4 regions of the Bacillus sp. ISL-75 genome follow, and region 4 is predicted to be linked to each of the others. Evidence: riboswitches for the same ligand, from Rfam matches in the RefSeq annotation. Region 4 holds a riboswitch; each other region holds the start of a gene.
The links. Region 4 has a riboswitch for S-adenosylmethionine ahead of mtnK (S-methyl-5-thioribose kinase). Riboswitches for the same ligand answer to the same signal wherever they lie in the genome.

Region 1 (8,134 bases), on a different contig from region 4:
GCGGAACCTGGGTACATATACACACGCATTCATAACCCTACTACTACCGTTTTTGAAGAAAGAGTAGCATTATTGGAAGGCGGCGTTGGTGCCCTAGCAGTTGCTAGCGGTATGGCAGCGATTACCCTCGCCATTTTAAATATTGCTGAAGCTGGCGATGAAATCGTATCGGCATCAAATCTCTATGGAGGAACATATAATCTTTTTGCAGTGACGCTTCCAAAATACGGGATTAAAGTGAAATTTGTTGACCCTGAAAATCCTGAAAACTTCCGTGCGGCTATTACCGACAAAACAAAGGCTGTTTTCGCTGAAACGATTGGTAACCCAAGCCTTCGTGTACTTGATATTGAAAAAGTCGCCGATATTGCCCATTCAGCAGGTGTTCCATTAATTATTGATAACACCTTTGCCACTCCATATCTGTGCCGGCCAATTGAATATGGTGCCGATATTGTGATTCATTCTGCCACCAAATGGCTCTTAGGAAATGGAACAACTACAGGTGGAGTTATTGTCGATGGTGGGAAGTTCGATTGGAATTCGCCGCGATTCCCTGGTTTTACAACGCCAGATGCCAGCTACCATGACCTGGTTTATGCCCAAGCCCTAGGTGCGATCGCCTATATTATCAAAGCCCGTGTCCAATTGCTGCGTGACTTAGGACCGGCGTTAAGTCCGCAAAATTCCTTCCAGTTTATCCTTGGTCTTGAAACACTGCATGTTCGAATGAAGGAGCATGTGGCTAATACAAAAGAAGTGGTGGAATATTTAACCAATCACCCGGCTGTGGAATGGGTATCTTATCCAGGACACCCATCCCACCCAGATTATGAATTAGCCAAAAAGTACTTGCCTAAAGGTGCAGGTTCCATGGTTATCTTCGGGATTAAAGGCGGTAAAGAAGCAGGGGCCAAATTAATCGATTCAATTACTCTATGGGCGCATGTGGCAAACGTTGGCGATGCAAAAAGTTTAATTATTCACCCAGCAAGCACCACCCATCAGCAATTAGATGCTGATGGCCTGAAAGCTACAGGTGTAACAGAGGATTTGATTCGCCTTTCAATCGGTATCGAGAATGTTGAGGATTTAATCGAAGATCTCGAATCAGCTATTTTGGCTGCTACTGGTGTAATCTCATTAAAGGTAAATGCATAAAAGTTACCAAAACTTATTTTTCCGAATATGAAGTTATTTTCATTGACACTCCTTTTTATCCATGATACGATAACTTTCGTAATATAATTACTTAAACAAATTAACATATTAATTGAATATAGGATACTTGATGCTCTTATCAAGAGAGGTGGAGGGATGTGCCCGATGAAGCCCGGCAACCGTCAATATTTATTATTGAAATGGTGCCAATTCACACAAAGCGATTGCTTTGGGAGATGGGAGAAAGGATTATTTTTAATGATGCCTTTCTGCCTGCGCAGAGAGGCTTTTATTTTGTTAAAACAGAATCTTTTTGTTGAAAAAGTCAAACCCTATATTATATAAGCGGTATATTACAATACAAATCTTTCAGAATGTTAGGTAAATTGGATAAGAAGCAGGTGATTCAATGATATCAATAAAAAATGTCCAGAAGATATTCCCTTCTAAACAAGGTCAGCTAAGGGCCGTCGATGATGTCAACCTTGAAATACAAGAGGGAGAAATATTCGGAGTGATTGGATACAGTGGTGCTGGTAAAAGTACCTTAATCCGAATGTTAAATGGATTAGAGCTGCCAACCGACGGAACTGTAACAGTAGCTGGCCGCGTTATTTCGAAGATCAAAGGCAGTGAGCTTCGAAAAGCACGCCAGGAAATCAGCATGATATTTCAGCATTTTAACCTACTTTGGTCGAGGACGGTTAGTGAAAATATCGCTTTTCCACTCGAAATTGCAGGTGTAAATGGTCCACAAAGGAAAAAAAGAGTGGAAGAGCTTATTAAACTAGTTGGCCTAGAAGGAAGAGAAAATGCTTATCCATCCCAGTTAAGCGGTGGACAAAAGCAACGGGTAGGGATTGCCAGGGCACTCGCTAACAATCCCAAAGTGCTGCTTTGTGATGAAGCAACCTCCGCACTTGACCCGCAAACAACAGATTCTATCTTGGAATTGTTAGTCGATATTAATAAAAGACTGGGTCTGACAATTGTTTTAATCACCCATGAAATGCATGTCATCCGGAAGATTTGTCACCGAGTTGCGGTCATGGAAAACGGTAGGGTTGTAGAGATTGGGCCGGTTTTAGATGTATTTAAAAATCCAGAACAGCCAATTACAAAGCGCTTTGTGCAGCAGGTGACGGAACCGGAAGAAACGAAGGAAACGATTGAACATTTACTTGAACGCTATCCGCATGGAAAAGTGGTTCAACTTTCATTTGTAGGGGAAACAACAGAACAACCATTAATCACAAACATCATTCGAGACTTTGATGTTATCGTAAATATTCTTCAGGGGAAAATTTCCCACACGCAAACTGGATCATACGGAACATTATTTATCCACTTGGATGGGCAATCTAGCGAAATACAGAAAGCCATCGATTATATTCACTCACAGCAAGTAGGCGTGGAGGTGATCAGTAATGGCTAACCTTATGGAAATAGTAAATTGGGAACAATTATTAGAAGCAACACGTGAAACGATTTATATGACTTCCATTTCAGTGTTTGCAACCTTTATTATAGGATTATTCCTTGGTCTGTTTTTGTTTTTAACAGATAAAGGTAATATCTGGGCTAATCGAGCTGTTAATGTTATTATTGCTGGCTTTGTTAATATTTTCAGATCAATCCCCTTTATTATCTTAATTGTTTTATTAATTCCTTTTACAAAATTATTGCTTGGGACTATGCTCGGTGCGAATGCGGCACTACCAGCTCTAATTATTGGAGCAGCTCCTTTTTATGCACGAATGGTAGAAATAGCCCTTAGGGAAATCGATAAAGGTGTTATTGAGGCATCGCAATCGATGGGAGCAACACATGTTCATATCATTTTTAAAGTATTAATACCGGAATCTTTGCCAGCATTAATTTCAGGGATTACAGTCACAGCCATTTCTCTAGTCAGCTTTACAGCAATGGCCGGAGTCATTGGGGCTGGCGGACTTGGACATTTTGCTTACCTTGAAGGTTTTCAGCGTAATCGACCGATTGTCACCTTAGTTGCAACGATTGCGATATTAATTTTAGTTTTTATTATCCAATTTATTGGAGATTATTTTACAAAGAAAACAGATAAACGATAACAGGAGGGTTAATTAATGAAAAAGGTATTTAGTTTGATTGTAATTTCGCTATTAGCATTTGCCCTAACAGCGTGCGCTGGTGCTAAAAACGATACAGGGGAAAAAGAAGGAAATGATGGTAACAAGAAATTAGTCGTTGGTGCATCTGCTGTACCGCATGCAGAAGTGCTAGAAGCCGCAAAACCTTTATTAAAGAAAAAAGGTATTGATCTAGAAGTAAAAGTTTTTCAAGATTATATCCTACCAAACGTAGCGTTAAGGGATAAAGAACTCGACGCTAATTATTTTCAAACACCAGGGTATTTAGACCTGCAAATGAAAGAAAATAAGGATTTTGATTTTGTGAGTGTTGGTGGAATTCATAAGGAACCAATCGGAATTTATTCTAAAAAATATAAAAGCTTAAAAGACCTTCCAAAAGGTGCAAAAATCATTATGAGTGATTCACTAAGTGACCATGGACGTATCTTACCTATTTTTGAAAAAGAAGGTTTAATTAAGCTTAAAGAAGGCGTTGGCGCGAATGCAAGAGTAGAGGATATTGTCGAAAATCCAAAGAACCTTGATTTCTCTACTTTAATTGAGGCGAAATTATTGGCTTCTTCTTTCGAAAGCGGTGAAGGTGATGCGGTTGTCATTAATACGAACTACTCATTAGAAGGCGGTATTGACATCGGAAAGTATGGAATCGCATTTGAAGGCGATGACGTTGTTCCGGCAAACCTAATTGTCGTTCGTTCAGAGGACAAAGACCGAAAAGAAATCAAAACGCTTGTAGAAGTGCTTCATTCAAAAGAAATTCAAGATTTCATTCTTGAAAAATACAAAGGTGCCGTTGTACCAGTTTCTGAATAAGGTTATAAATAGGAAGAAAGTCAGTGTAGAAACACTGGCTTTTTCTATGCAATTGTGTTTTAAAGTGGTATACATTTAAACACTATCGATGGGGAAAAATAGAGAGAACATTAGACCTGAATTCACTTGGAAATGCTAAAAAAATGAGGTATGATTTTAATCGAGTGTCATTTCCATTACCAATAATATACTGAATTTTCATTCAAAACCACTCCAAATCCTCTTTTCATTCTCATTTGGTACAAGCTTAATGAAAATAGATGGACTGTTTTTACTGTTTAAGAGTTGCTAATACATTTCATTTGTTATAAGATTGGAATGAGAATAAAATGAGAATAGAGTTATAGAATAACTCAATCTACAAGAAACAACACTTTCTTTTCGGAGGTATAGATATGGCTGGATCAACTTTAACGATCAAAGATTTACATGTAGCAATTGATGGGAAAGAAATTTTAAAAGGTGTGAACCTTGAAATAAAGGGTGGAGAAATCCACGCAATTATGGGTCCAAACGGTACGGGTAAATCTACTTTATCTTCTGCTATTATGGGTCATCCAAAATATGAAGTGACAAGCGGAACAATCACTTTAGATGGACAAAATGTCCTGGATATGGAAGTAGATGAGCGTGCACGAGCTGGTCTATTCCTGGCAATGCAATACCCTAGTGAAATTAACGGCGTTACCAATGCCGATTTTTTACGTTCAGCACTTAATAGCCGTCTTGGTGAAGGAAATGAAATTTCATTAATGAAATTCATCCGCAAAATGGATAAGCAAATGGAATACCTTGAAATGGACCTTGATATGGCACAACGCTATTTAAACGAAGGCTTCTCCGGCGGTGAGAAAAAACGTAACGAAATCCTGCAATTAATGATGTTAGAACCGAAAATTGCAATTTTAGATGAAATTGACTCCGGACTAGATATCGATGCTTTGAAGGTAGTTTCAAAAGGGATCAATCAAATGCGCGGCGAAGATTTTGGCTGCTTAGTTATTACGCATTATCAACGACTTTTAAACTATATCACTCCAGACCATGTGCATGTGATGATGCAAGGCCGTGTTGTAAAATCCGGTGGAGCTGAACTGGCACAACGCTTAGAAGCTGAAGGATATGACTGGATCAAACAAGAACTAGGAATTGAAGATGAAACAGTTGGGCAAGAAGCGTAAGAGAGGGTTAGGAGGATTACAATGACAACTGAAACCAAATTACCATTTGACAAGGACAATGTTCGCTCCTTTTCAAAAGAAACGAGCGAGCCTGCTTGGTTTGAAGAACTACGTCTAAAAGCATTAGCTGAGTTCGACCAACTGCCAATGCCAAGACCAGACAAAACAAAGATTGATAAGTGGAATTTCACCCAATTCTCACAACATACTGTAAAAAGTGTTCCTTATACTTCACTTGCTGAATTGCCAGAAGAAGTAAAAGCACTGATTGATGTGGATGCAGAAAATAATAATTTATATATTCAACGAAATCAAACTCCAGCCTTTTTATCTTTATCGGAAGAGCTTAAGAGCCAAGGTGTTATTTTCACAGATATTTTTACCGCAGCTAAAGAACATGGTGACTTATTGAAAAAGTATTATATGACACAAGCCATCAATGCCGATGAGCATCGCTTAACCGCTCTAAATGCTGCACTAGTTAATGGCGGAGTTTTCTTATACATTCCAAAAAATGTAGAAGTCTCTGAACCAATACATGCCATTTATGTTCATGATAATGATCAGGCGAACTTGTTTAATCATGTCATTGTCGTCGCTGAGGACAATAGCAAAGTAACCTATGTTGAAAACTACATTTCAACGATGGAAGTATCAACTACTGTTGCAAATATCTTGACGGAAGTCATTGTAAATACAAACGCTAAAGTTCAATTTGGCGCAGTTGATACGCTTGCAAAAGGAATCACAACCTATGTAAATCGTCGTGGTGTTGTCGGAAGAGATGCACGAATTGAATGGGCATTAGGTTTAATGAATGAAGGAAATACAATTTCAGATAACACAACTAATTTGATCGGTGATGGCTCCTACGGTGATACGAAAACAGTCGTTGTTGGGCGTGGCGAGCAAACGCAAAACTTTACCACAAAGGTTGTACACTTTGGAAGAAATAGTGAAGGTTATATCTTAAAGCATGGTGTCATGAAGGACAGTGCTACCTCCATTTTTAACGGTATCGGAAAAATAGAACATGGTGCTTCTAAATCAAATGCGGAACAAGAATCACGCGTACTTATGCTAAGTGAAAAAGCACGCGGTGATGCTAACCCAATTCTTTTGATTGATGAAGATGATGTAACAGCAGGCCATGCTGCTTCTGTGGGACGTGTTGACCCTGTTCAGCTTTACTACTTGATGAGCCGCGGAATTCGTAAAGAAGAAGCAGAGCGCTTAGTTATTCATGGTTTCCTTGCACCGGTTGTGAATCAGCTCCCAATTGAAGGAGTAAAGAAACAGTTAACTGAGGTAATTGAAAGGAAAGTACGCTAATGAATATCCAGGATATTCGTTCACAATTTCCAATCTTAGAACAAGAGGTCAATGGGAAGCCATTGGTATACTTGGATAGTTCTGCAACATCTCAAAAGCCGCTCCAAGTAATCGAGGCAATTGAAAAATATTATCGTGAAATCAATTCCAATGTCCATCGTGGCGTTCATACACTAGGAACAAGAGCAACAGATGCTTACGAAGGTGCAAGGGAAAAGGTTCGTAAATTCATCAATGCCAAGTCCATTCAAGAAGTAATTTTTACCCGTGGAACGACAACGTCTTTGAACACGGTGGCTGCAAGCTATGCGGCAGCAAATTTAAAAGCAGGCGATGAAATCGTTATAACCTATATGGAGCACCATAGTAATATCATTCCGTGGCAGCAAGTGGCCAGACGGACAGGCGCCCAGTTGAAATACATTCCACTTCAAGCAGATGGAACAATTTCTCTCGATGATGCACGTGCGACGATTACAGCAAACACCAAGGTTGTATCTGTCATGCAAGTATCAAACGTACTTGGCGTCATCAATCCGGTCAAAGAAATTGCTCAAATTGCGCACGAGAATGGGGCCATCATGGTTGTAGACGGAGCGCAAAGTGCTCCGCATATGAAAATTGATGTTCAAGATTTAGATTGTGATTTTTTAGCTTTTTCAGGACATAAAATGTGCGGTCCGACCGGTATTGGTGTTCTTTATGGAAAAAAACATCTACTCGAAAACATGGAGCCAATCGAATTCGGCGGCGAAATGATTGATTTCGTGCAATTGTACGAATCAACTTGGAAAGAGCTGCCTTGGAAGTTTGAAGGCGGTACTCCAATCATTGCAGGCGCCATTGGTCTTGGGGCTGCTATCGACTTTTTAAATGAAGTAGGCTTAGACCAAATTGCCGAACATGAACATAAACTTGCAGCATATGCTTTGGAAAAAATGTCTGCTGTAGAAGGAATGACTATTTACGGTCCACTTGATGCAGCGAAGCGGGCAGGGCTAATCACTTTTAATCTAAGTGATGTTCATCCACATGATGTAGCAACGGTACTTGATGCAGAAGGTATTGCTGTTCGTGCCGGACATCATTGCGCTCAACCGCTAATGAGATGGCTTAAAGCCTCCGCGACTGCACGTGCAAGCTTCTACTTGTATAATACAGAAGATGATATAGATAAACTTGTTGAAGGACTTGTTAAAACAAAGGAGTATTTCAGCGATGTCTTCTAATAATTTAGATACACTGTACCGTCAGGTGATTATGGATCATTATAAAAATCCCCGTAATCGCGGTGTTTTAGAGAATGGCAGCCATACTATTAATATGAATAACCCTACCTGTGGTGACCGTATTCAATTAACCCTAAAAGTGGAGAATGGAATTGTGGTCGACGCAAAGCAAGAAGGGGAAGGCTGTTCGATTTCAATGTCATCTGCTTCGATGATGACGCAGGCGATTAAGGGGAAAACAATCGAAGAAGCTTTAAAATTAGCAAAGATCTTTTCTGATATG
Region 2 (8,134 bases), on a different contig from region 4:
GCTCGTTACAGCCTTCATACTGTTCACCGCCAAAATCTTCAGCGGTAAGATTTGCTTGCTGGATCATTGTCCCCATTGCCCCGTCCATGACGAGGATTCGTTTTTGGAGTTGTTCATTAAATGGTGTTTTCGGCATAGTTGCTCCCCCTCATTTCACTAGCCCGCTGACGAGTATATAACGCTAATTCAGCAGTTAATTCATAACGTAAAAATGGTGTAATCAAATAAATACCGTTAAATAAATCTAAGGCTGCATCGATTAGTGACTTAGTAATCGCAATTCCTTCTCGGGCAGCTTGAAGCGGATCATCATTCAGTTGGGCCATCCGCTGGCGGATCGTATCGGCAATCTTGATACCAGGTACCTCATTATGGAGGAACTCAGCGTTCTTGCTGCTAGTTAGTGGCATTAAGCCAATATAGATTGGTGCATCAAGATGCTTTGTATGTTCATAAACTTCGAGTAATTTTTCCTCTGAAAAAACCGGTTGGGAGATAAAGTAATCTGCCCCATAATGAACTTTTTTCTCAAGTCTCTTCACGGCCTTCTCCAGTGAGCGGACATTGGGATTAAAGGCTGCCGCAATGCTAAAGTCTGTCTTTTGCCCCAGATCTTTCCCAGAAAAAGACAATCCTTCATTCAACTGCTTAATCATTTGAATAAGTTCAAAGGAGGACACATCGTAAACAGATGATGCACCTGGAAAATCGCCAACTCTTGCAGGATCACCGGTAATGGCAAGAACATCATTCATCCCAAGTGTATGCAGACCCATTAAATGCGATTGCAAGCCGATAATATTGCGGTCACGGCACGCAATATGAATGAGTGGCCGCATTCCTAAGTCCTGTTTCACTAAATAGCCAAGCGATTCGTTGGAAATTCGGACCGTTGCTAGTGAATTATCAGCAAGGGTAATCGAATCGATTCCCGCTTCTTTTAAGGCTTTAGCTCCTTGGAAAAACTTTGTTGTATCTAGTTTTCTAGGTGGATCTAATTCAACGATAACTGATGGTCTCTCTTTCACGAGTTCCTGCAGGGGAGTAAACTCCCTTTTTGGCGCAAGAGATTCAACGATTATCTTCTTTGGCTCTAATTTTACTACTTTTTCAGTAATTGGAACACTATTCTTTAGTTCAGAAGCATATGCTCTAATATGGTCAGGAGTGGTCCCGCAGCATCCGCCAAGTAACCGTACACCTTGGTTACGGAAAGCTTTTGCTGAATTTCGGAAATAATCGGCATCTCCTTCATAATGAAACTTTCCGTCCGTATAGGCTGGAAGACTGGCATTTGGGTAAGCAGATAGAAAAGCATGTGCTGGTAATTCAATCTGTTCCAATGCTAATAGCATATGATGGGGGCCTAGACGGCAATTAAGCCCGACCACATCGGCTCCCAGGCCTTCAAGTCTTTTTAAGGCGTCATTGACAGGAGTTCGATCCTGCAAAAACCCGGGCTCTTGATGGGAGACCTGCGCGATAATGGGCAGCTTTGTTTCCTTTCTAGCAATCGTTAGAACGGTTTCAAGCTCTTCAAAATCGTAATAGGTTTCAAGCAATAAGCCATCCACTCCTTCAAGAAGGAGGCAATATAATTGTTCCCGGAAGCTTCTCTTTAATTCTTCTATAGAAATGGAATCAGGCTTAATTCCTCGATTTCCACCAATAGTTCCAAGGACGTACGTATTGTTTTGGGTAGCTGCCTTTTTAGCAATAGAGACTGCAGCACTGTTAATTTCCTTTACAGAATCCTCCAAACCATACCTCTGCAGCTTTAAATAGTTTGCCGCATAAGTATTGGTCTGAATCACGTCAGCACCTGCATCTATATAGGCATTATGGATAGTTTGGATGTGTTTGGGCTGGGAAAGATTCAGTTCCTCCAAACAACTATCCTTTCCATAGGAATACAATTGAGTGCCCATGGCTCCATCGGCAATTAAGATTTGATTTTTTAATTTATCTAAAAAGCTCATGATGATTCTCCTTGATGTAATACCAAATGTTTATCGCGAACTTGCTCAAGTGCCTGTGAAAAATCCTTAATCAAATCATCAGGATTTTCAAGTCCAACTGATAAGCGAACCAGACTATTTGTAATCCCGCGCTTCTCTCGCTCTTCTTGAGGCATGGCTGCATGGGACATTTTTGCTGGATAGGAAAGAATCGATTCTACCGCTCCGAGACTGACAGCAAATACAGGTATTTTTACATTGGCAAGAAAGGTGCGAAGTGCATCTTCATTAGCCAATTCAAACGATAAGACCGCTCCTGGACCAGCTGCTTGCGCTTTCTGAATTTGATATTGTGGGTGACTTTCCAACCCTGGGTAATGAACCTTTTCAACAAGCGGATGCGCATCTAAAAATTCCGCTAGTTTAATAGCCGATTTTTGTGATTGTTCCAGTCGGACGTGCAGCGTTTTGATCCCTCTTAAAACGAGCCATGCATCTTGAACACCCAAAATTGCCCCAAACCCATTTTGCAAGAAACCTAATCTTTTCGCCAAGTTTTCGTCTTTGACGACAGCAAGTCCAGCAACAACATCACTATGGCCCGATAAAAATTTCGTCGCGCTATGGAGCACGACATCGGCACCTAACTCCAATGGCCGTTGGTGGGAGGGGGTAAGGAAGGTGTTATCGACAAATGTTAACGCGCCCGTCTCCTTAGCTAAGCTGCTAATCGCGTTAATGTCAGTCACTTTCATTAACGGATTCGAAGGTGTTTCCACATAAAACGCTTTTGTGTTTGCCTGAATGGCTTGTTTTACTTCATTTAAATTCGTCATATCGACGAAGGTATGTTCAATTCCGAGCCGCGTGAGGACCTCTGTGACCATCCGAAATGTACCGCCGTAGACATCTTCCGTAATGACAATATGATCACCTGCAGATAACAGGAGAAATGCCGTTGAAATGGCGGCCATACCAGATGCGAAGGCAAAGCCTTTTAACCCACCTTCAAGTTCAGCAATGACATCCTCAAGTGCTTCCCTTGTCGGATTTAAACTGCGGCCATAATCGTACTTGCCAAACTGATCGAAATCAGATTGGTGAAAGGTCGATGCATGCTGTATGGGTACACTAACCGCTCCTGTTGTAGGATCAATTTTGTGCTTATTATGAAGGAGCCTGGTTTCAAATGTGTATTCTTCGTGTGCCATTATGCAATCACTCCTTCTTGAACATGGGCAAAAGCTTTTTCCAAATCTTCAATTATGTCTTGTGAATCCTCAAGTCCAACGGAGAAACGCAATAAACGATTGCAGACGCCGGATTGAATTCGGATTTCTTCAGGAATATCCGCATGGGTTTGCGTTGCTGGATAAGTGATAAAGCTTTCCGTTCCACCTAAACTTTCCGCAAAGCTGATTAGATTTAAGCCTTGTAAAAATGGATTAACCCAAGCTTCATCCTTGATTCTAAAGGAAACCATTCCACCCCGTCCCGGATAGAGGACATCTGTGACAGCATCATGCAGGGAAAGAAATTCGACGATATTCTTAGCATTTTTTTCATGTCTTTCCATTCGAAGTGATAATGTTTTCATACCGCGCATTAATAACCAAGAATCGAATGGGCTTAAGACCGCTCCAGCACCGTTATGATGGAATGCCAATGCTTCACAAAGCTCTTTTCCTTTAGCGACAATAAGCCCGGCTAGAACATCATTATGGCCACCTAAGTATTTCGTCGCACTATGGATGACAATATCAGCACCAAGGGTAATCGGCTGTTGTAACAGTGGCGTATAGAAAGTGTTGTCCACAATTAGCAATAGTCCATGTTCCTTGGCAATTTTTGAAACAGCGGCAATATCTGATTCCTGCATAAGCGGATTAGTTGGTGTCTCAAGGAAGATCGCTTTTGTTTGCGGCGTAATTTTCTTTTCAATCTCTTCCGGACAACAGGTATTAACATATTGACTTTTCAAGCCCCATTTTTGATAGCCTTTTTCTAATAAACGGTAGGTACCGCCGTATAAATCCTCACTTACCAGCCATTCATCACCGGATTGAAATAAAGCAAGTATGGTTAAGATTGCTGCCATACCAGAACTGCAGGCAAATCCTTGATCGCCGTTCTCTAAATCGGCAATAGTTTTTTCAAGAAGCTGGCGCGTTGGGTTCCCTGTTCGGATATAATCGAATCCAGTTGATTGACCAATTCCCTCGTGACGAAAGGCTGTTGAGAAGTATACAGGCGGATTTACGGTTCCAGTTGTTGTTTCACTGCGATTTCCAATTTGAGCAAGTTTCGTATCAATTTTGTACATGACTACCACTCCTTGTGTTGTATAAAAATTATTAAATAAAAAAGCCTTTCTATAAGAAGAAAGGCTTTTGTAAGTACGACCAAAAAGTCATTCTTCTTATCTTGCAAATTAACGACTAATTTGCAGGACTTAGCACCTTTTCAATGGCGATCCATTGATGGTTGCTGAGGTGTCGCAGGGCCATTCCCTCAACCTCTCTTGATAAGAAAGTAATATTTAGATTATTTATAAAATTTACTACAACTTAGCGGTGGTGTCAATTTATTTTATTAAAAATGAGTTAATGGTTAAGTGTTGTTCGTAATAAAGCACTTACCAAAAGTATTAGGTGATTATCTTCGTTCTTTACAAAGAACGAAATGTTTACTATAATGATATTTAAGAGAGGAGTGAAATTTATTTTAGGAGGCCTATTATGTTAGGAGAAAAAATTCAAAAATTAAGGAAAGAGAAAAACCTTACCTTATCTCAATTAGCTGAGAAAACATCTATCTCAAAATCTTACTTAAGTCAAATCGAAAGAAATATCCAGAGTAACCCTTCAATTGAAATTTTGGGAAAAATAGCCAAAATACTAGATGTAGACATACAAACACTTTTAAGCCAAGATACCGCAAAATCTGATACACATGATAATGGTAAGGGAAATGTTAAAAATTGGAATATTTTCATAAATATTGCACTAGAATCTGGATTGATAAATGAGAAAGACTTAATTGAGTTAAGAAACGCCCTACAAAAAGTCAAAAAATAGTTATAACAATTAGACAAAATATATAGAGGTGAAAATATGAAGGTCCTTGTAACTGGTGGTTATGGCTTTATAGGTTCCTTTGTTTCTGAAAGATTTTTTAAGGAAGGTGATGAAGTCTACATTATTGATAACCTTTCTACAGGAAATAAGGATAATGTGAAGTTCAAACATAAATTTTATCAATTAAACGTAGAAGACCAAACGTGTGAGGGTGTATTCCAATCTAATAGATTTGATGTAGTTATTCATCTGGCAGCACAAGTAAATGTCGGAACATCAATGGTGAACCCATACCTAGATTCTCAATCAAACATCCTAGGATTGACAAATATACTTCAATTATCAACCAAATATGGAGTGGAAAAGGTAGTATTTGCTTCTTCAGCAGCCGTTTATGGTCTTAATGATAATATTCCATTGAAAGAAGATGCTTTATGTGATCCTCTATCATTATACGGAATCAATAAATGGGTAGGGGAACTATACTGTAAAAAGTGGACTGAAATGTTTGGGGTTGAAACACTTTGTTACCGTTTTTCGAATGTTTTTGGTCCTAAACAAGGAACGGTCGGTGAAGGTGGAGTCATTTCCATTTTTCTTAACAATGTTTTAGAGCAAGAGCCCCTGCAGGTCTTTGGTGACGGAGAGCAAACTAGGGACTTTATATATGTAGAAGATGTTGCCTATGCCATTTATCGCGGCGTCGAATATGATCTCAAAGGGGTTTATAATTTATCAACTAATACAGAGACAAGTGTGAACGATTTTATTTATACTCTCGGAAATTTGGAAGATATAAAAGAAGTAATCTATAAAGAGCCAAAGCAAGGTGATATCAAATTTTCTAGGTTGGAAAATACAAAGATTAAACAGGACCTGGAGTGGGAACCACTTCATAATTTTCAGGCTGGTTTAGAGAAAACTTATGACTGGTTTAAAAATAATCGGAGTAAAAAAAGGACAACAGCAGTCGGTCAAAATCAAAATGGATTACGAAAATCAGAACATTCCCGAGCGTAATTACCTATTTATGGGATAATATTGTTGATTTGTTCATTATAATGAACTATAATTAATTATATAAAGAATCAATTAAGGGATTGTAAGGAGAGAATTATGAGTAGAAGGAGTACAACTATATATATTTCAGCCATTATTTTTATTGTTGGCCTTCTTTTTTTATTTAAAAATGAGCATCAAGTCGCTACAAGGACTGGCACTGGCCAAAACGAATATGTGAATGTGGATGAATTTGGAGCTAACGGTGATGATTTGAAAGACGATTCACGATCCATTCAAGAAGCAATAAATTACAGTCAGGAAACAAAAATTGGAAAAGTAAAGTTACTTGGAAATAAGAGTTATATTCTAAAGAAAGGATTAGTTTTAAAAGAGGGTGTTGAATTGGAATTTGGTCAAAATACTAGGTTAATAATAGAAGGGAACTTTCAGGTAATTGATGTGAAAAAAAATGCATCAATTTCAAATGGAATTTTTGAAATAATAGATGATCACTTTGATTCAGATGTTATTTACTTAGACGGTAATCAAAAATTTTGGTCATGGGATAGAACAGAAATCAAAAATGTTACAATCGTAAACACTAGCGGTTCACATAAGGGTACTGGTCTTAATCTTTATGCTGGTGGCCCAGGTCAATTCATTTGTTTTGTTAATTTTACTGATATTAGAATTGCAGGATTTCATACCGGTGTTAAATTGGAAGCTGAAAAACCAAAGGATAGTAATAAATATAGCTTTATTAACGGCAATCGATTTATTAATCTAACCTTGGATGACTGTATAAGCTGTATTGACATTAATAGCTCGATGAGTGTTCCAAATGAAAGTTCTGGTAATGATTTTAATGGACTTCAAATTCAAGTCTCTAAATATACTAAAAAAGTAATAACAGTAAGTGGCTCTGATAATAAATTTGAAGGTTTAATATGGGACGCACATATAGTAAAGGGCAATAATCCAATAATAGAATTTTCAAAAGAGTCTATGAGAAATAGTTTATATTCGAATATAGGATCAAACTATATTAAGGATAAAGGAGTACATAATTATTATTCTACTCCAGAAGAAGACGCGATGAATTCAAAGTAGAATCCAACACTTTTTTGTTAATTTGCACCTTTGTGTTCGTTATAAAGAGTAATTAGAGGGATAAATGTATTGCTAACGATGGAGCGGGATGTTTCAGTTCTCTCATGACTGATTAAAATGGTAAAAACTGAGTAATAAATATATTAGTTTTTGGAGGTCACAATGGACGAAAGAATAGATCTAAAAAAGTTCCTTCGAATTATTAGAAAGAGAATAGTAACCATCATTCTTACAGTAATATGTGTATCTCTTTTGACTGTTGGTTTATCCCTATTTTTATTAAAGCCAACCTATGAAGCTACTGAAAATATCCTAATTGGCAAACTTACAAAGGAAGAGGGTAATTATAGTGATACACAAGAACTTAGTATGCTGCTTGCTTCAACAATTGATTTCATAAAGAGTCCAATCGTGCTAAATTCTGTTAAAAAAGAGCTTAGTATAAATGATGACGAATTAGAGAAAAAGATAGTTGTACAAAATAATAGAAATTCACAAATTATCAATGTAGTAGTAAGGGATCATGATTTGGAAAGTACTAAGAAGCTTGCACATACCATAGCTAAAACATCGGTCAATAAAATGTATGAGCTGTTTAATGTTAAGGATATAAAGCTATTAAGTGATACAGATGGAGATCCTTCGATTAAGATCGTTGGGAGTTTGTCTTTAAACGTCGCAATTGGTTCAGTGATTGGAATTTTCCTTGGAGTTGGCCTTGCAATGTTTAGAGAGTATTGGGACGATTCGATTAAAGATGTAAAAGAGATTGAAGGTATTGTAGGTTTACCAGTATTAGGACAAATAAATTTAAAAAATAGCAAAAGAAAATTTATGAATAAAAACAAAAGGAAGCAACAGTCAGCCGTCTTAAATGATAATAAGAGGGGGCAAATCAGTGTATAAGAAAAGGGATGAAACAAAAAAAATAATGCAAAGGCTTCAGCTTAATGAAGATTCAATCAGTACAGAACAAATCCGAATGAT
Region 3 (8,134 bases), on a different contig from region 4:
GCGATCTCCGCCAATCCATGAATACACCTTGATCGAATCGCGGCATGCTCCTCCTAGTAACTGGTAAACTGGTGCATTGAAATATTTACCTTTGATATCCCAAAGAGCTTGGTCAATACCAGCAATCGCACTCATCAAAATAGCGCCGCCTCGGTAAAAGGCACCTCGGTACATAACATTCCAATGATCTTCAATTCTTAAAGGATCTTTACCTACTAAATAAGTCATCATTTCATCAACTGCAGCTTTTACGGTTGCCGCTTTACCTTCGATGACCGGCTCTCCCCAACCAACAATACCTTCATCTGTCTCAATTTTTAAGAATAACCAGCGTGGTTGGACTGTGAATAATTCATAACCTGTTATTTTCATAATGAACACTCTCCATTTATTAGTAGTATTAGTTTTTGGCTGCTAATGTAAATTGCTTTGCTTTTTCCGTTAAACGCACTAAATACTCGCCTGTTATTTCCTCTTTTGTATTCACAAGAGAACTACCAATTCCGAGTCCTGCAGCACCAGCAGCAAGATAGTCCTGGATATTATTTAAGCCCACACCGCCTGTTGGCAATAAAGGAATTTGCGGCAGTGGTCCCCCCATATCCTTGATAAACTTCGGACCTAAAGTCGTTGCCGGAAAAACTTTAATAATATCGCCGCCTTGTTCATAGCCCTCCAAAATTTCAGTCGGAGTGTAAGCAGCAGGAATACTCACCGCACCATATCTTTTGGTCATCCGAATCGTTTCAGCCTTTAACGTCGGAGATAGAATAAATTGAGCACCTGCAAGAAGGGCGCTTCGGGCAGATTCTGGATCCAAAACCGTTCCTGCACCTACGGCCATTTCTTTGCCAAATGTATCAGCGACCATCTCAATTGCAGATAGCGCTTTCGGGGAATTCATCGTGATTTCAACGACTCTTATCCCCCCTTCATATAAGGATCGAACAATGTTTAATGTATCCTCAGGTTTTGCTCCGCGTATAATAGCGATTAATTTATGATCTAAGATTTTTTGCAGTGTACTCATTAGACATTCCCTTCCTTCTTAAAAACTAACGATTGACTTCATCCCTTAAATTTGATTGAGTAAATTGTTTCAATTCAATCCTGTCCGGTAGTCCTTCTATATCACCGTTTATGGTAGCAACCATAGCACCGATTGCGCAGCCTCGTTTCACGGCCTCTCCAATAGATAGGCCATCGAGAAATCCAGAAAGTACTCCTGCAGCAAAACCATCTCCTGCTCCGACTGGATCGGCTACGTTTTTAACTGTAAAACTATCAATATATCCTTTTTCAGCTGCAGTAGAATAATAAGCTCCTTTTTCGCCAAGCTTGACGATCACGGTCTCTGCACCTAAAGCCAGTAAGGAACGAGCTGCTTTTTCACAATCCCTTGTGCCAAACAAAAATTCACATTCACCAATCCCAGGTAAGACAATGTCTGATTTCCCTGCAATTTCTAAGATGGTTGCCCTTGCTTCGTCATCTTCCCACAGCTTCCTGCGAATATTCGGGTCAAACACAACTCTCCCCCCGTTACCCTTAGCTATTTCAATCGCATAAATGATGGTCTCTCTACACGATGGACTTAGAGCGGGAGTAATTCCTGATATGTATAAGAATTTCGCCTGAGCGATATACTCCTGATCAAGATCAGCAGGAGTAAGCTGACTCGCTGCTGAATTCTTTCGGTAATAGTAAATATTAACCCGATCTTGATTGATAATTTCTTTAAAAAATACACCTGTTGGGGCATTCTCGTCCAAAGCTACTCGACTAATATCTACCCCTTCTCCGCGAACGGAAGTTAAGATTTGAGCTCCAAATTCGTCTCTCCCTAACCGGCTAATCCACCCCGCCTTATGGCCAAGTTTTGCTAGCCCAATAAGTGTATTCGTTTCTGCACCAGCTATCTTCGAGGTAAATTGATTTGAATAGCGCATTTTTCCAGGCGTATTTGGGGTTAGTAAAACCATCGTTTCCCCAATGCTTATAACATCCATGTACTCACCTTGTTTCTTATAAAATACATCCGATACTTTCAGATATTTTCTTTGATGTCCAAAGGACGCGTTCCACTACCTCTGCTTTTTGAGCTAGCATTCGTTCTTTTGGACCTGCCACACTAATAGCAGCTTGAATCCTTCGGTCCGCACCAAAAATAGGAGCTGCCACACAATATAATCCTTCTTCATTTTCTTCATCATCAATGGTGTAGCCAATTAATGAATACTGATATAGTTCTTTCTCTAACTCTTCCCTATTGGTGATGGTTTTCGCGGTGATTGATACTAAGTCAACCCGATCTAAGATGCCTTTTCTTTCCTCATCTGCCATATTCGCTAAAAAGGTTTTACCTAACCCCGTACAATAAAGCGGTTTACTGTATCCCGTTTGAGCGGTTGTTCGAATCGATCGATTGCTGTTTATTTTAGTAAGATAGACCAGATCTTCCCCTGACAGCGTTGCCATAAATACTGTTTCCTGAACACTTTGCATTAATTTTTCAAGATATGGCTTCGCTTGAAGAGAAATATCTAAGTTCTCCATAGCCATGGTGCCAATGTGAACTAACTTTGCTCCAAGCTTATATTTCTTCATGCTGTCTAAACTTAAATATCCTTGTTTTAAAAGAGTGGCAATAAGGTTCGATGTGCTGCTCTGCGGAAATGAAAGTTTTTCACTAATCTCTTTAATCAATAACCCATCAGGATTATGGGCTAGTAATTCAAATACCTGGAGAACTCGTTCAGCCGATTTTACCGACATAATCTCCCTCCTTTATTACACATCACATATATGATATCAAATCCTATATGTGATTATTACTGACACATAATAGCACCTCTCAATCTCTCCGTCAACCGGTTAATGCAACCGTTCACAAAAAATAATGACTCCACAGGTGGGTTCCTTTCGGGGACAATCGGGAGATTTGCACACAAAAAGGCACAACTAGTTATTTTTAACTAGTTATGCCCTTTATGCTCCATATCCACACCTTGATCTCCTGTTACCTGTGCACTAAAGCCTAACTGGATTAGTAACTCTACTAAATAATTTTCAAACTCCTATAATTCTATAGGGAGTATATCTAAACCTTCCAGTAATGTAGATGAGATTGAAGGCATGCTGGGAAAACAGCATGGTTTTTTATTTCTTCACCGGGGCGTGTCAGGCACGATGTAATCCGAATTTCAAAAAAATGTAACCTAATATTCAAAAAGATGTAAAGTAATTATGGGATAATGACTACTTTAAGGGTTTGTTAAAAAAGATCGAAACTCCTTCTTTTTCTGTTTAACTCTTTCAGAAACTGGAGAAGCGTCCATAATCTAATAGATACATATGAATATTGTGTAAATTAATTATTATTCAGCCTAGGTGGTGCAAAGTTTGGTACGGACGAGAAAGAAAAGAAAAAGAGTAAGATGGGGTAGATTATTTAACGCCCTTCTTCTCATAGGTATCTTTATGGTTGGTCTTTTTACTGTATTTCAGTACATAGAAGGAACTATAAAAACGCTGAACCAACCACTTAAAAAAGTGGAAGCAAAACATTCTTTTCAAGGGGAGAAAAATAAAATAGATGAAGTAAATGTTCTATTATTAGGAAGTGACTCCCGCGGAGAAAAACAAGCTCGAACTGATACGATCATGATTGCACATTATGATCAACACACTCATAAGGTGAAACTTATTTCCCTAATGCGTGATATGTATGTTTCTATACCTGGACATAAACCACAAAAATTAAATGCAGCTTATACATATGGAGGTCCAGAATTACTGAAGGAAACCATTAAAGAAAATTTCGGGCTAGATATTCATTATTATGCGATAGTCGACTTTAAAGGATTCGAAAAAGCGGTCGATCTCCTCGTTCCAAATGGAATTGAAGTAAACGTACCATATGAGATGTCTTCTGGCATAGGAATGAAGTTAGAAAAAGGAATGCAACAACTGCATGGTAAAGAGCTGTTAGGATATGTCCGTTTTCGTCATGATCGTTTAAGTGACTTCGGACGGGTACAAAGACAGCAAGAAGTGATCTCAAAATTAAAAGAAAAAGCTGTAAGTCCACATATTGTGGTGAAACTTCCTGAGCTATTAGGTCTTCTAAAAACATACATCGATACAAATATTGATACTTACACACTTTTGACGATTGGAAAAGACATTTTGACTAAGAAAAGTGGAGACATAGAAACAATTCGAATCCCTGAAGATGGCAGTTTTCAAAATAAACGTCTTGAAGAGATTGGTGAAGTATTAGAAGTGGACTTTCAGCAAAATAAAGAAGCTCTTAAAAAATTTTTAGGAGTATGAGAATTGTAACCAAAGTAAAAGTGACGAACTAGAGATTATAAAAATCTTCATAAGTTATGGATTCACGATTACAGTAGAAATTTTCACAGTTCCTGAAGGATACAAAAGCTTAAGTAACGGCGAAATTTTCACTTGAATTTATATTAGATAAGCATAATTATAATATTTTTTGCTTATAAGGTTTTAAAATTTTAAAAAACTCAGAAATATATTGACAATTATTTAATAGATTGATAAAGTTTAAAAAAATATTTCTTATCCAGAGAGGTGGAGGGACTGGCCCTATGAAACCTCAGCAACAGGTCTAATAAGACACTGTGCTAATTCCATCGGGTGTGAAGCCTTGATAGATAAGAGCTACGTTATTATTTGTCAGTAACGCACTCATTTATCTGAGTGCGTTTTTTGTTTTTTCTGGATGTAGGAAAAAGGAGACTATGATGGAGAAGAAAGGCAAGCAAAAATTTCAAAGAAAAATGCAAACACGGCATTTAGTTATGCTATCGCTCGGCGGAGTGATTGGAACAGGATTATTCTTAAGTTCGGGTTACACGATTCAACAGGCTGGCCCGTTTGGGACCATTCTTTCCTATCTGATTGGTGCACTAGTGGTTTATCTCGTCATGCTATGCTTAGGAGAGCTTTCCGTACATATGCCTGAAACTGGTGCCTTTCACAGTTATGCGACTAAATATATTGGACCAGGGACTGGGTATACAGTTGCTTGGTTGTACTGGCTAACTTGGACTGTTGCTTTAGGTTCTGAATTTACGGCTGCAGGATTATTAATGCAGCGATGGTTTCCATCCATTAATGTCTGGAATTGGAGTTTGCTGTTTGCTATTTTGGTTTTTGTCTTAAATATACTGACGGTTAAGTTTTTCGCTGAATCTGAATTCTGGTTTGCGTCTATAAAGGTAATAGCGATTGTTCTGTTTATTGTTGTAGGAGCAGCGGCAATGGTAGGTTTTCTTCCGATGACTCATTCCCAATCGGCACCGTTCTTCTCTAATTTTACAAGTGCAGGTTTATTTCCTAATGGTGCTTTTGCGATTGTCATGACAATGCTTGCGGTTAACTTTGCCTTTTCAGGAACGGAATTAATAGGAATTGCAGCGGGGGAAACAGCAAATCCGGAAAAAGCGATACCAAAGGCTATTCGTACAACATTGTGGAGATTGATTATCTTTTTTGTAGGAACGATTGTTGTATTATCTGCATTATTGCCTACTTCAGATGCAGGAGTATTAGAGAGCCCCTTTGTTGCCGTTCTTGAACAAATTGGCGTACCATATGCAGCGGATATTATGAACTTTGTCATATTAACAGCCATTCTATCTGCTGCAAACTCAGGTCTTTATGCCTCTTCAAGAATGCTTTGGTCACTAGCAGATAAGAATACGATATCACCCATTTTTGCAAAATTAACAAAACAAGGTGTTCCAATATATGCAGTCATTTTTAGCATGTTTGGCGGTGGTTTAGCTTTGTTCTCAAGTATTATTGCACCAGATACAGTGTATATCGTACTTGTATCCATCTCGGGCCTAGCTGTGGTGGTAGTTTGGATGAGTATTAGTGCTTCACAGTTTTTCTTTCGCAGACAATATATTAAAGAAGGAAATTCCGTAAAGGACTTGGTTTATCGTACACCATTCTATCCTTTGGTACCAATCGCTTCCTTTATCCTTTGTCTTGCTTCATGTATTGGAATCGCATTTGACCCCACCCAACGAATTGCCTTATATTGTGGCATTCCATTTATATTGTTTTGCTATGCAAGTTATTATGTAACCCAGAGTTTAAAGAAAAGAGGAGCAGACTATGTCCAACAAAATCAACCCTATTAAGGCTATTTTATCCGAACATTCCATTATGCTACTGGACGGAGCGTTAGCCACAGAGCTAGAGTCGCATGGGTGTAATTTGGACGATCCCCTCTGGTCTGCACGTGTATTACTAGAAAATCCAGAATTGATTTATCAGGTTCATACTGACTATTTTCGTGCTGGGGCGGACTGTGCCATAACGTCAAGCTATCAAGCAACCATTGACGGTTTTTCCAAGCGTGGTATCCAAGAGAAAGAAGCTTTAGAACTAATTAAGAAAACGGTGTTACTTGCGAGAAAAGCAAGAGATGATTTTTGGCAGGAAAATTCACAAACCAATAGACCTAAGCCATTGGTTGCCGCATCCGTTGGCCCTTATGGGGCTTACCTAGCCGATGGTTCAGAGTATGTGGGAAACTACGGTGTTACAGATGAAACATTAATAGACTTTCATCGCACAAGAATGTCAGCGTTGATTGAAGCAGGTGCTGATCTATTAGCATTTGAAACGATTCCTTCCCTGCAGGAAGCAAAGGTATTAGCTTCATTGTTGAAGGAATTTCCAGATACATATGCCTGGCTATCCTTTTCTTTGAAAAATGAGAAAGCGATAAGTGACAGTACGCCGCTGGCAGAGTGTGCGAGAGTGTTTGGTGACAACGAACAAATTGTTGCCATTGGTCTCAATTGTGCACCAGTGACAATCGTAACAGAAGCTATCAACGAGTTGCGAACAAACACCAAAAAACCGATTATTGTTTATCCGAACTCTGGTGAAACCTATAATCCAGAAACTAAAACATGGCATGGTCAAGAATTATGTAATGGGCTCGACTTTAAATCTGAAGAATGGTACCTTGCAGGGGCACGACTAATAGGAGGATGCTGCAGAACAGCACCTCATCATATTGAAGAGATTTCAAAAAAGTGGCGAACTTCTTAATTAAGGTTAATAAAAAAATGGGAAAGGAGTTCAGCTCCTTTCCCATTTTAATAAACCTTTACCGTTCTTGTTGCACTAATTAAACCTTTTGAATCCTTTGCCGTTACAAATAATTTGGTTCCAGCTTTTTGTTTTGGAATGGTTACTTTAAAGTTCCCATAGATATTTGCTTTCGATGTATAAACTTTGGTGCCGATTTTTACTGCGACAACTGCATACTTTTCGGTTTTTCCGGTAACGGAGGTTGAGTAATATCTTACAGAATTCACAACCGGTATATTCGGTGCGACTCGATTAACCGTTAAGGATCGTGCATTACTAACCTTACCAGCTACGTTTGAAGTTACTTTAATTGAAGTACCGCTGGTTTGAATCGGGATGGCCACTTTAAAATTGCCAACACTATCTGCTTTGACGCCGTAAGATTTTGTGCCAATAAGAACAGATACAACAGCATACTTTTCGGTTTTTCCTGTAACCGTTGCCGCTTTATTGTTGACTATGTTAACAACCGGGACATTCGGAGCAACCCTAGTAACCTGCATTTTCTTCGGTAAGCTGATGTTTCCTGCTGCGTCCTTCGCGGTGATGCTCAATTCCACGCCGCTGTTTTGAGTAGGTATCTTGACTGTGAACTTTCCATAAGAGTCAGCAATGCCGCTATATGATAACGTCCCTGCTTTCACGATAACGGTGGCTGCTTTTTCGGTTACCCCTGTTACTGTGGTCGATTTGTTTGTTACCGTATTAACCACCGGAATATTTGGAGCAATTCTTGTAACTGCCACCTTTTTGGACTTACTTTGGTTCTGTGCGAGATCGGTTGAAGTAACGGAAATTGCCGTTCCACTAATTTGAACCGGGATTATTATTTTAAAAATTCCATTCAGATCAGCAGTGGCGCGGTAAGTTTTACTACCTATAACGGCTTTAACAATTGCTCCGGCTTCAGTTTTCCCTGTGATTTCGACTGCTTTATTGGTAACTGGATTAACTGATGGTTCTGACGGTGGAGTTCGATCCACCA
Region 4 (8,134 bases):
TGTCCCAACCTTTGAAGAGATGGAAGTTCTTGTTAGTTTATTAACGAGAAGCGCCGTAGGGCAAAAATTAACCAGTTATATTACCGTGTTAACAGGACCAAAAGAAGCATTGGATGCGGATGGTCCGGAGGAATTTCACCTTGTCATTGTCGATAATGGCAGATCCAACATACTTGGCGGGGAATTCAAGTCGGTATTGCAATGTATCCGTTGTGCTGCATGTATTAATGTATGCCCTGTGTATCGTCATGTGGGCGGCCACTCCTACGGCTCGATCTATTCTGGCCCAATAGGTGCGGTCCTTTCTCCTTTATTAGGTGGATATGACGAATTCAAAGAATTGCCTTACGCATCAACTCTATGTGGTGCTTGCACAGAGGTATGTCCGGTAAAAATACCGTTACATAACCTTCTCCACAAACACCGTGAAATCATTGTCGAAAAAGAAGGAAAAGCACCTATTTCCGAGAAACTGGCAATGAAGGCTTTTGGTTTAGGGGCAGCATCACCACTCTTATACAAGCTTGGTTCGAAAATGACACCAGCTGCAATGAACCCGTTTACGGTTGGAGAGAAAATATCAAAAGGGCCAGGTCCATTAAAGGCTTGGACAGATATTCGTGAGTTTCCGGCACCAAATAAAGAGCGATTCAGAGATTGGTTTAAAAACCGTGAAAAAGGAGGCCAATAATCATGGTAGGGACGATTCAAAATCGGGATAAATTTTTAAATCAAATTGCCGGCCGCCTTGAACGCCCACGAATTTCCTCTGCGGTTGAAAGGCCGACTTGGAAATTCCAGCCCCAATATGAGGTGTTAAAGGATGCTACTCAGGACGATTTGTTAGAGGTATTAACAGAACAATGTAAGAAAATCCATACAAACCTCTATGTAACTGACAGCAAAGATTTAGCAACTACGCTTAACAAAGTGGTTTCAGGTTATGGTGGCGGCCCAAGTGTAACCTGGAAAGATGAGCGTTTTTCTCAGTGGGGGCTGGATCCGCTATTTAAGAAAGAATGGCCTAGCCGGAAAATGGAAGTATTTGAATGGAATCATACCAAAGGGAAAGAAAATATCGCGAAAGCGGAAAAGGCTAATGTCGGGATTACCATAAGTGAAATAACACTTGCAGAATCCGGTACGGTGGTTTTGTTTAGCGATGAGAATAAAGGAAGAACAGTTAGCTTTTTACCAGCAACCTATATTGCACTTGTACCGAAAAGCACTTTAGTTCCACGGATTACGCAAGCTGCTCAAAAGATGAGGGAGATTCACAAGAAAACGGGGCATGTTGCTTCATGCATCAATTTTATTACCGGACCAAGTAACTCTGCGGATATTGAATTGAATCTAGTAGTTGGTGTCCATGGGCCAGTAAAAGCTTCCTATATTGTTATTAACGATCTTTAAACAAATGGAATGGTCTGTATCCTGAAATGGATGCAGATCATTTTTTTGTAACCTGTTATACAACATAAATTGACCTGTTATATAATTATGAAAGCTCTTTAAAGTCATATATAGTAACCCTTATTCAATAAAAATTTTATGTGTTTCAAAATAATTATCGTTATGTTTGACTTTTATCACAGCGTAATAAAAATAGTTGTCTTACAATAGTTTTTGGGAAGTTGAATTTTTATGTCTATTTCGTGTTATTTTATTGAACGAAGTTAGGGAGGGACATTATGTCTATTTTACTGAAAAAAAATGAATTAGGATTTTTTGAAATCCGTCTTGAATCAATTGGGGGGCTGGGAGCTAACCTGGCTGGAAAAATGTTAGCGGAGGCTGGTGTTTTAAGTCTTGGCTTGAAAGGATCCAATTTTTCATCCTACGGCTCTGAGAAAAAAGGGTCTCCAGTAAAGAGTTTCATTCGCTTTTGTGAACCAGATGTAGAAATTAGAGATCATAGTCCCATTGAACAACCACATATTGTTGGTGTTTTCCATGAAGCCTTATATAGAACGGTTGATGTTGTTAGCGGTTTGAATGCTGATAGTATAGTCTTAGTAAATACAGCAAGGGATTTTGATGAAGTTAAAACGGATTTACAATTAGATTATGGTACACTAGCGATTGTTGATGCCCTCCAGATAGCCGTAGAGGAAAAAACGAAAGTAAATACGGCAATGCTAGGAGCATTATATCGTATTTGTGATTTTCTAGATCCTGAATCCATGAGAGACGTGATTCGGAAAACGTTTACGAAGAAATACCCGCATCTAGTTGAACCAAATATCCGCACTTTTGACCGCGGTTATAATGAGGTTCAATTTAAAACATATAAAGTGCCAGAAGGGGCTGAAGGAAAAGCCTTCACACGCCCACATCCACAGCTTGGATACTTGACTCAGGAAATCGGTGGTGTCATGGTTTCTCAAGCAAATAGTATTTTTAAAGATTTAAGTGGTTCACGCCAAGGATTCCTTCCGGAGTTCCAACAAGACAAATGTATTCACTGTGCTGCATGTGACAACGTTTGTCCTGACTTTTGCTTCGTTTGGGAAGAAGGAGAAGATAAGTGTGGAAGAAAACAAATGTTCCTTCAAGGTATTGATTACCAATACTGTAAAGGCTGCCTGAAATGCGTGGAAGCATGCCCAACCGACGCACTCGGTGATCTTCGTGAAATGCTTGGGTATGCAGATAATAACCGCGTAAAGCAAAACTTTCCTTATATTGCAGGAGGAATCCAATAATGGCTATTTTAGAAGATAAATTAACAACAAAAGGTGTAGCAGAACAAATTTCCACTTTTGAATCTGGAAATGAAATGGCTGCTATGGCGGCAGCACAAATCAATTATCATATTATGGGATATTTCCCAATTACACCTTCAACAGAGGTTGCACAATTTTTAGATCAAATGAAAACGCGCGGGGAGCATGATATTAAACTGATTCCTGCCGATGGCGAGCACGGTTCAGCAGGTATTTGCTACGGTGCTGCGGCAACTGGTGCACGTGTTATCAATGCAACCAGTGCAAATGGATTCTTATATATGCTTGAACAAATGCCTGTCCAATCAGGGACACGTTTTCCAATGGTTATGAATCTAGTTACTCGTGCCGTCAGTGGTCCGCTTGATATTCGTGGCGATCACTCGGATCTCTATTATGCATTAAATACAGGCTGGGTAATCTTAACAGCAAAAACACCGCAAGCTGTATATGATATAAATATTATGGCGCTTAAAATTGCCGAACATTCAAAGGTTCGCTTACCAGTTATTGTTGCTTATGATGGCTTCTTTACATCCCACCAAAAGCGTCGAGTGGAATTCTTTAAGGACCGCAGTGTTGTACAGCAATTTGTAGGTGAATGTCCAACCGATTACAACTTTGTTAGAGACTTGAGGAAGCCAGTAACGATTGGTGCTCATATGAGTGGTGATGATTTCATTAACAATCACTACCAACAATCAGAAGCAATGTACAATGCTGGTGAGGTATTTAAGGAAGTGGCTTCGGAATATGCTAAGCTTTCTGGAAGAGAATATCCAGTTCTAGATTTATATAAAATGGAAGATGCTGATGTAGCATTATTCCTATTAAACTCTGCGGCAGAATCTGCTAAAGATGTAGTGGATCAACTTCGTGCAAAAGGAATTAAAGCAGGTGTAATTAGCCCGAATATTATCCGTCCATTCCCTGCAAAGGAAATTCGTGAAGCCCTTAAGAATGTAAAATCATTATTAGTTGGGGAACGTGCGGATTCTTACGGAGCAAATGGTCCTAACCTTACACATGAAGTAAAATCTGCACTTCAAGATGACAAAGACAACAAGACGATCGTGTTAAGCCGCGTATTTGGTCTCGGTGGTAAGGATTTCTATGCAACTGATGCACAGGCTTTCTTTGAAATGGCACTTGATGCAAAGGAAAAAGGATATGCTGAAAAGCCATTTGATTACTATGGTCATATTCCAGGTAATCCTGAAAAAATCCTTAAGCCTGTTATTTTGCCACAGCACGGGGATGTTTTTAAATCAGGTTTAATTGATGTGAAGATGGATGAAGAAACCAATAAATTAAAGGTGAAAATCCCGCCGTTACGTGCTTTAACTGGTAAACCGAAACGGATTGCCTCCGGTCACGGGGCATGTCCAGGGTGCGGAATTTTTGCTGGACTCGAGTTATTCTTTAAAGGGATTGAGGGAGATATTGTTACTCTATTCCAAACGGGATGCGCTTATGTAACAACAACATCATATCCTAGCACCTCCCATAAGCAAACGATGATGCACAATTTGTTCCAAAACGGTGCCGCAACGCTTTCAGGTACTGTTGAAGCATTCATGGAATTAAAACGACGCGGCGAAATTGAAGTATCGGATGACGCCACATTTGTTATGATTACTGGTGATGGTGGTATGGATATTGGTATGGGTTCTGCGATTGGTACTGCTCTTCGCGGACATAAACTGATTATGCTTGAATATGATAATGAGGGCTACATGAATACAGGCTCACAAATGTCTTATTCAACACCACTGGGTCATATGACAAGTACATCAGGAGTTGGAAAAGCACAGCGAGGAAAAGCCTTCCACCATAAGGATACTCCGCAAATTATGGCTGCTACCAATATTCCTTATGTGTTTACCGGTTCGGAAGCCTTTCCACAGGACTTAGTTAAAAAAGGTGCAAAAGCACAATGGTACGCACAAAATGTTGGAACAGTATATGGAAAACTTCTCATCACATGCCCACTAAACTGGAAATCTGATGACCGTTTTGGTGCAAAAATTATCGAAGCTGCTGTAGATTCTTGCTTCTTCCCGCTATATGAAGTAGAACAAGGTGTTACAACCATAACTTACAATCCTGAAGAGAAGAACAAACGAATTCCACTTTCTGATTGGTTAAAATATATGGGGAAAACAAAACACCTACTTAAAGTTGAAAACAAGCCAATGCTAGAAGAATTTGAAGCAGAAGTTGAGAAAAGATGGCAAAGACTCAAAGCAAAGAATGAAAATCCTATGCTGTAAAAAAAGCAATTCAAAAAACACTTCATTGGGAAGTGTTTTTTTGTTGGTTATTGACAGGGTTCTGACTAGAAAAAGCAATCCTAGTTGGATTGCTTTTTCTATATTAAAGTGTTTCTTTAACAGTTGCTATGAAAGCAGTCAGATTTTTGATTTCTTTTCGTTGTTTGATTAGGACTTTCCCTAGACCTAGTGTTTTCTGTTTTGCAGTGAATCTAGTTTGATCATCCTCGATCTGATCTAAATCAGCAACATGAGCAAGACCAATTGTTCTTCTGATTAATTCGCAGCCGGCAAAGCCGATTGAATCCTCAAAAAACTTAGTTAAATTATAGTTTAGAAAGGTATAGGATTTAGCGTAATCGTCTTTATTCTCCGTATTCCATAATAGTGTAAATTGATCCTCAAATTCACTCCATACCGTTTCAATATGATTGAGGAAAAGATCCCTTTCTTCAACATTTGCTATTACCTGGAAGAGAAGATTTGCAATTACTTGGCCGATATCAAATCCAGCTGGTCCGTAGAAAGAAAATTCGGGATCGATTACTTTTGTTTCATAATTATCGGCAAAAACACTTCCGGTATGAAGATCACCATGGAGGAGAACTTCAGCCTCTGTTAAAAAGCGTTTCTTCAAAATATTTACATGAAACTTTAGTTCATCATCCTGCCAAAGCTCTTCGACAACAGGACGCAGTCCTTCCTCGAAATCGTTGGTTTCTGCATCAATAAAAGGATCTGTGAAGATTAAATCTTCAGTTATTTTGCAAAGCTCGGGATTGATAAACTGTTGTACATATTCCTTTTTTACGGAAGGGCTTAATCCGTAATCAGAAGTGTAAAATAATGTTTTTGCAAGATATTCACCTAGATGTTTTGAAATTAATGGATAAGTTTCTCCTTTGATAAAGCCAGTTCTTGCGATCGAAAGATGGGAAAGGTCCTCCATTACGGTTACAGCTAGGACATCATCTGTGAAAAAAACTTGGGGCACATAATCTGGAGCAATCTGTCCGAAAATTTTTAAGGCATCCGCTTCAATTTTTGCTCTTTTCAAAGTTAATGGCCAGCTTTCGCCAACTACCTTTGCATAAGGGAGAGCTTGTTTGATAATAACACTTTTTCCTTCCAATTCATCAACAATATGAAAGACTAGATTGAGATTCCCATCGCCAATCTCCTTGCAGGAAAGTTTTGCATGCTGGTCAAAAATTTTCAATTCAAGTGCCAGTTCAACTGCACTTTCGTTTGTTAAAGGCTGGTATGTTTTTTGTTTTAGTAGACTCATTATGGTACCTCCTCGTTTTTGGGAGGCTTAATTATGCACGCAGGCACTAAAAAAGCCTCTTTCTCATCTGAAAGAGGCTGATAGACAATATTGTCTGTCGCACCTCTTATCTCTCAGAAAGATAATCCTTCTGTTGGAATTAGCACCGTGCCTTAAAGGGGGAATCCCCAGCGCAAAAAGCGCCCCATTTCAATGGGTTTCCGGTCGGTTGCTGGGCTTCAAAGGGCCAAATCCCTCAGCCAGCTCATGATAAGAGAAAATCTATTTAACTGGTAAAAATCATATCAGTAACAAAGAGAAAGTGTCAATATTTTTTGAAAATTATTATTTATAGAATTCTGGTTTTCTATCCGTGAAAATAGGAATTTGCTTACGGACCTCCTTGACTAAGTCCATCTCAATTTCAGCCGATAGGATTTCTTCCTTCATTCCAGCCTCAGCAATGACCTCACCCCACGGGTCAATAATCATCGAGTGACCAGCAAAATGGTTATTTGGGTCATTTCCAGAACGGTTACAGGCAATTACATAACATTGATTTTCAATTGCTCTGGCAATTAAAAGGGCCCTCCAGTGGGACAATCTGGGTGCAGGCCATTCGGCCACAACAAACAGTGCTTCTGCACCTTCTGATGTGTGAGCGCGTATCCACTCTGGAAACCGGATATCATAACAGATCGACCCAGCAAACTGATGATGATCAAGTTGGAAAAGTCCCTTCTCGGCGCCAGGCTCTAAGAAAACATGCTCATTCATGAGTTTAAAAAGATGTAGTTTACTATACTTGTGCACAAGCGTGCCATCTTTATTGATGATGAGGAGAGTATTTTTTACTCCTGTTTCTTCACGGTTCGCAACTGAGCCGCCAACGAAATGAACCTGATTTTGTTGTGCTGCATTTCTCAGAAATTCAATTGTTTGTACTGCTTTTGGGTCTGCAATTTCATTCAGGCGGGTCAAGTCATATCCCGTTGTCCATAGTTCCGGAAGGACAATGATATCGGGTTGTTCAGTCAGTGCATTTTCAATGAGTCTTTCGGCAGTTTGGTAGTTTTTATTGGGATCACCGAAGACGATATCCATTTGCAGACATGAAATTTTTAATTTCACGAATCTTCACCTCGTTTGAAATTTGGGATTTTTTCTTTACAAGCTATTATAAAAGTTATATCATTTGTGACTAGAAATTCATAATGATTCTTATAAATAATTAAGCAGGTGAGAACAATGAAGCAATTTCCACCATCAGAATTATTAACTAATCTTCCGAAGCAATTTTTTGCTGCACTTGTTAAAAAAGTAGGGGAATATATTTCACAAGGGTTTGATGTGATTAATTTAGGGCAAGGCAACCCTGATCAGCCAACGCCTACTCATATTGTTAAAAAACTTCAAGATGCAGCAGCGAATCCATTAAATCATAAATATTCTCCTTTTCAGGGACATCGTTATTTAAAACAGGCTGCCGCTGATTTTTATTTAAGAGAATATGGAGTGACCATTGATCCGGATAAAGAAGTGGCGATTTTGTTTGGGGGTAAAGCAGGACTTGTCGAAATTCCTCAATGCTTATTAAATCCGGGGGATACCATCCTTGTACCTGACCCCGGTTACCCGGATTATTGGTCTGGGGTTGCTCTTGCAAAAGCTGAAATGGTTACGATGCCGTTACGAGAGGAAAATAACTTTCTACCGGATTATTGCGAACTGGATAAGTCTGTTTTATCAAAAGCAAAGTTAATGTTCCTCAATTATCCTAATAATCCAACAGGAGCAACAGCTACTCATGAATTTTTTGATGAGACTATTAAGCTAGCGAGTGATCATGATATTTGTGTTGTTCATGA

Region 1: another riboswitch for S-adenosylmethionine. It lies ahead of J7E63_RS19545 (methionine ABC transporter ATP-binding protein); the one in region 4 lies ahead of mtnK (S-methyl-5-thioribose kinase).
Region 2: another riboswitch for S-adenosylmethionine. It lies ahead of J7E63_RS18730 (methionine biosynthesis PLP-dependent protein); the one in region 4 lies ahead of mtnK (S-methyl-5-thioribose kinase).
Region 3: another riboswitch for S-adenosylmethionine. It lies ahead of mmuP (S-methylmethionine permease); the one in region 4 lies ahead of mtnK (S-methyl-5-thioribose kinase).

What each region holds. Positions count from the first base shown of each region.
Region 1 covers NZ_JAGGQX010000050.1:16,572-24,705, forward strand. The annotation lists gene J7E63_RS19540 (O-acetylhomoserine aminocarboxypropyltransferase/cysteine synthase family protein) at 1-1,161, shown strand, start outside; SAM riboswitch class I at 1,295-1,404, shown strand; gene J7E63_RS19545 (methionine ABC transporter ATP-binding protein) at 1,571-2,596, shown strand; gene J7E63_RS19550 (methionine ABC transporter permease) at 2,589-3,254, shown strand; gene J7E63_RS19555 (MetQ/NlpA family ABC transporter substrate-binding protein) at 3,270-4,109, shown strand; gene sufC (Fe-S cluster assembly ATPase SufC) at 4,505-5,290, shown strand; gene sufD (Fe-S cluster assembly protein SufD) at 5,312-6,622, shown strand; gene J7E63_RS19570 (cysteine desulfurase) at 6,622-7,851, shown strand; gene sufU (Fe-S cluster assembly sulfur transfer protein SufU) at 7,841-8,134, shown strand, end outside.
Region 2 covers NZ_JAGGQX010000046.1:37,436-45,569, reverse strand. The annotation lists gene metH (methionine synthase) at 1-136, opposite strand, end outside; gene J7E63_RS18740 (bifunctional homocysteine S-methyltransferase/methylenetetrahydrofolate reductase) at 117-1,979, opposite strand; gene metC (cystathionine beta-lyase) at 1,976-3,169, opposite strand; gene J7E63_RS18730 (methionine biosynthesis PLP-dependent protein) at 3,169-4,281, opposite strand; SAM riboswitch class I at 4,375-4,489, opposite strand; gene J7E63_RS18725 (helix-turn-helix domain-containing protein) at 4,697-5,035, shown strand; gene J7E63_RS18720 (NAD-dependent epimerase/dehydratase family protein) at 5,072-6,055, shown strand; gene J7E63_RS18715 (glycoside hydrolase family 55 protein) at 6,152-7,147, shown strand; gene J7E63_RS18710 (YveK family protein) at 7,310-8,053, shown strand; gene J7E63_RS18705 (CpsD/CapB family tyrosine-protein kinase) at 8,046-8,134, shown strand, end outside.
Region 3 covers NZ_JAGGQX010000012.1:27,374-35,507, reverse strand. The annotation lists gene dgoD (galactonate dehydratase) at 1-372, opposite strand, end outside; gene J7E63_RS05445 (bifunctional 4-hydroxy-2-oxoglutarate aldolase/2-dehydro-3-deoxy-phosphogluconate aldolase) at 401-1,030, opposite strand; gene J7E63_RS05440 (sugar kinase) at 1,056-2,009, opposite strand; gene J7E63_RS05435 (IclR family transcriptional regulator) at 2,026-2,775, opposite strand; gene J7E63_RS05430 (LCP family protein) at 3,394-4,335, shown strand; SAM riboswitch class I at 4,588-4,692, shown strand; gene mmuP (S-methylmethionine permease) at 4,776-6,185, shown strand; gene mmuM (homocysteine S-methyltransferase) at 6,160-7,107, shown strand; gene J7E63_RS05415 (Ig-like domain-containing protein) at 7,155-8,134, opposite strand, start outside.
Region 4 covers NZ_JAGGQX010000052.1:166,038-174,171, forward strand. The annotation lists gene J7E63_RS21025 (LutB/LldF family L-lactate oxidation iron-sulfur protein) at 1-691, shown strand, start outside; gene J7E63_RS21030 (LutC/YkgG family protein) at 694-1,413, shown strand; gene J7E63_RS21035 (2-oxoacid:acceptor oxidoreductase family protein) at 1,692-2,705, shown strand; gene J7E63_RS21040 (transketolase C-terminal domain-containing protein) at 2,705-4,999, shown strand; gene mtnK (S-methyl-5-thioribose kinase) at 5,103-6,287, opposite strand; SAM riboswitch class I at 6,391-6,543, opposite strand; gene J7E63_RS21050 (carbon-nitrogen family hydrolase) at 6,612-7,397, opposite strand; gene J7E63_RS21055 (pyridoxal phosphate-dependent aminotransferase) at 7,515-8,134, shown strand, end outside.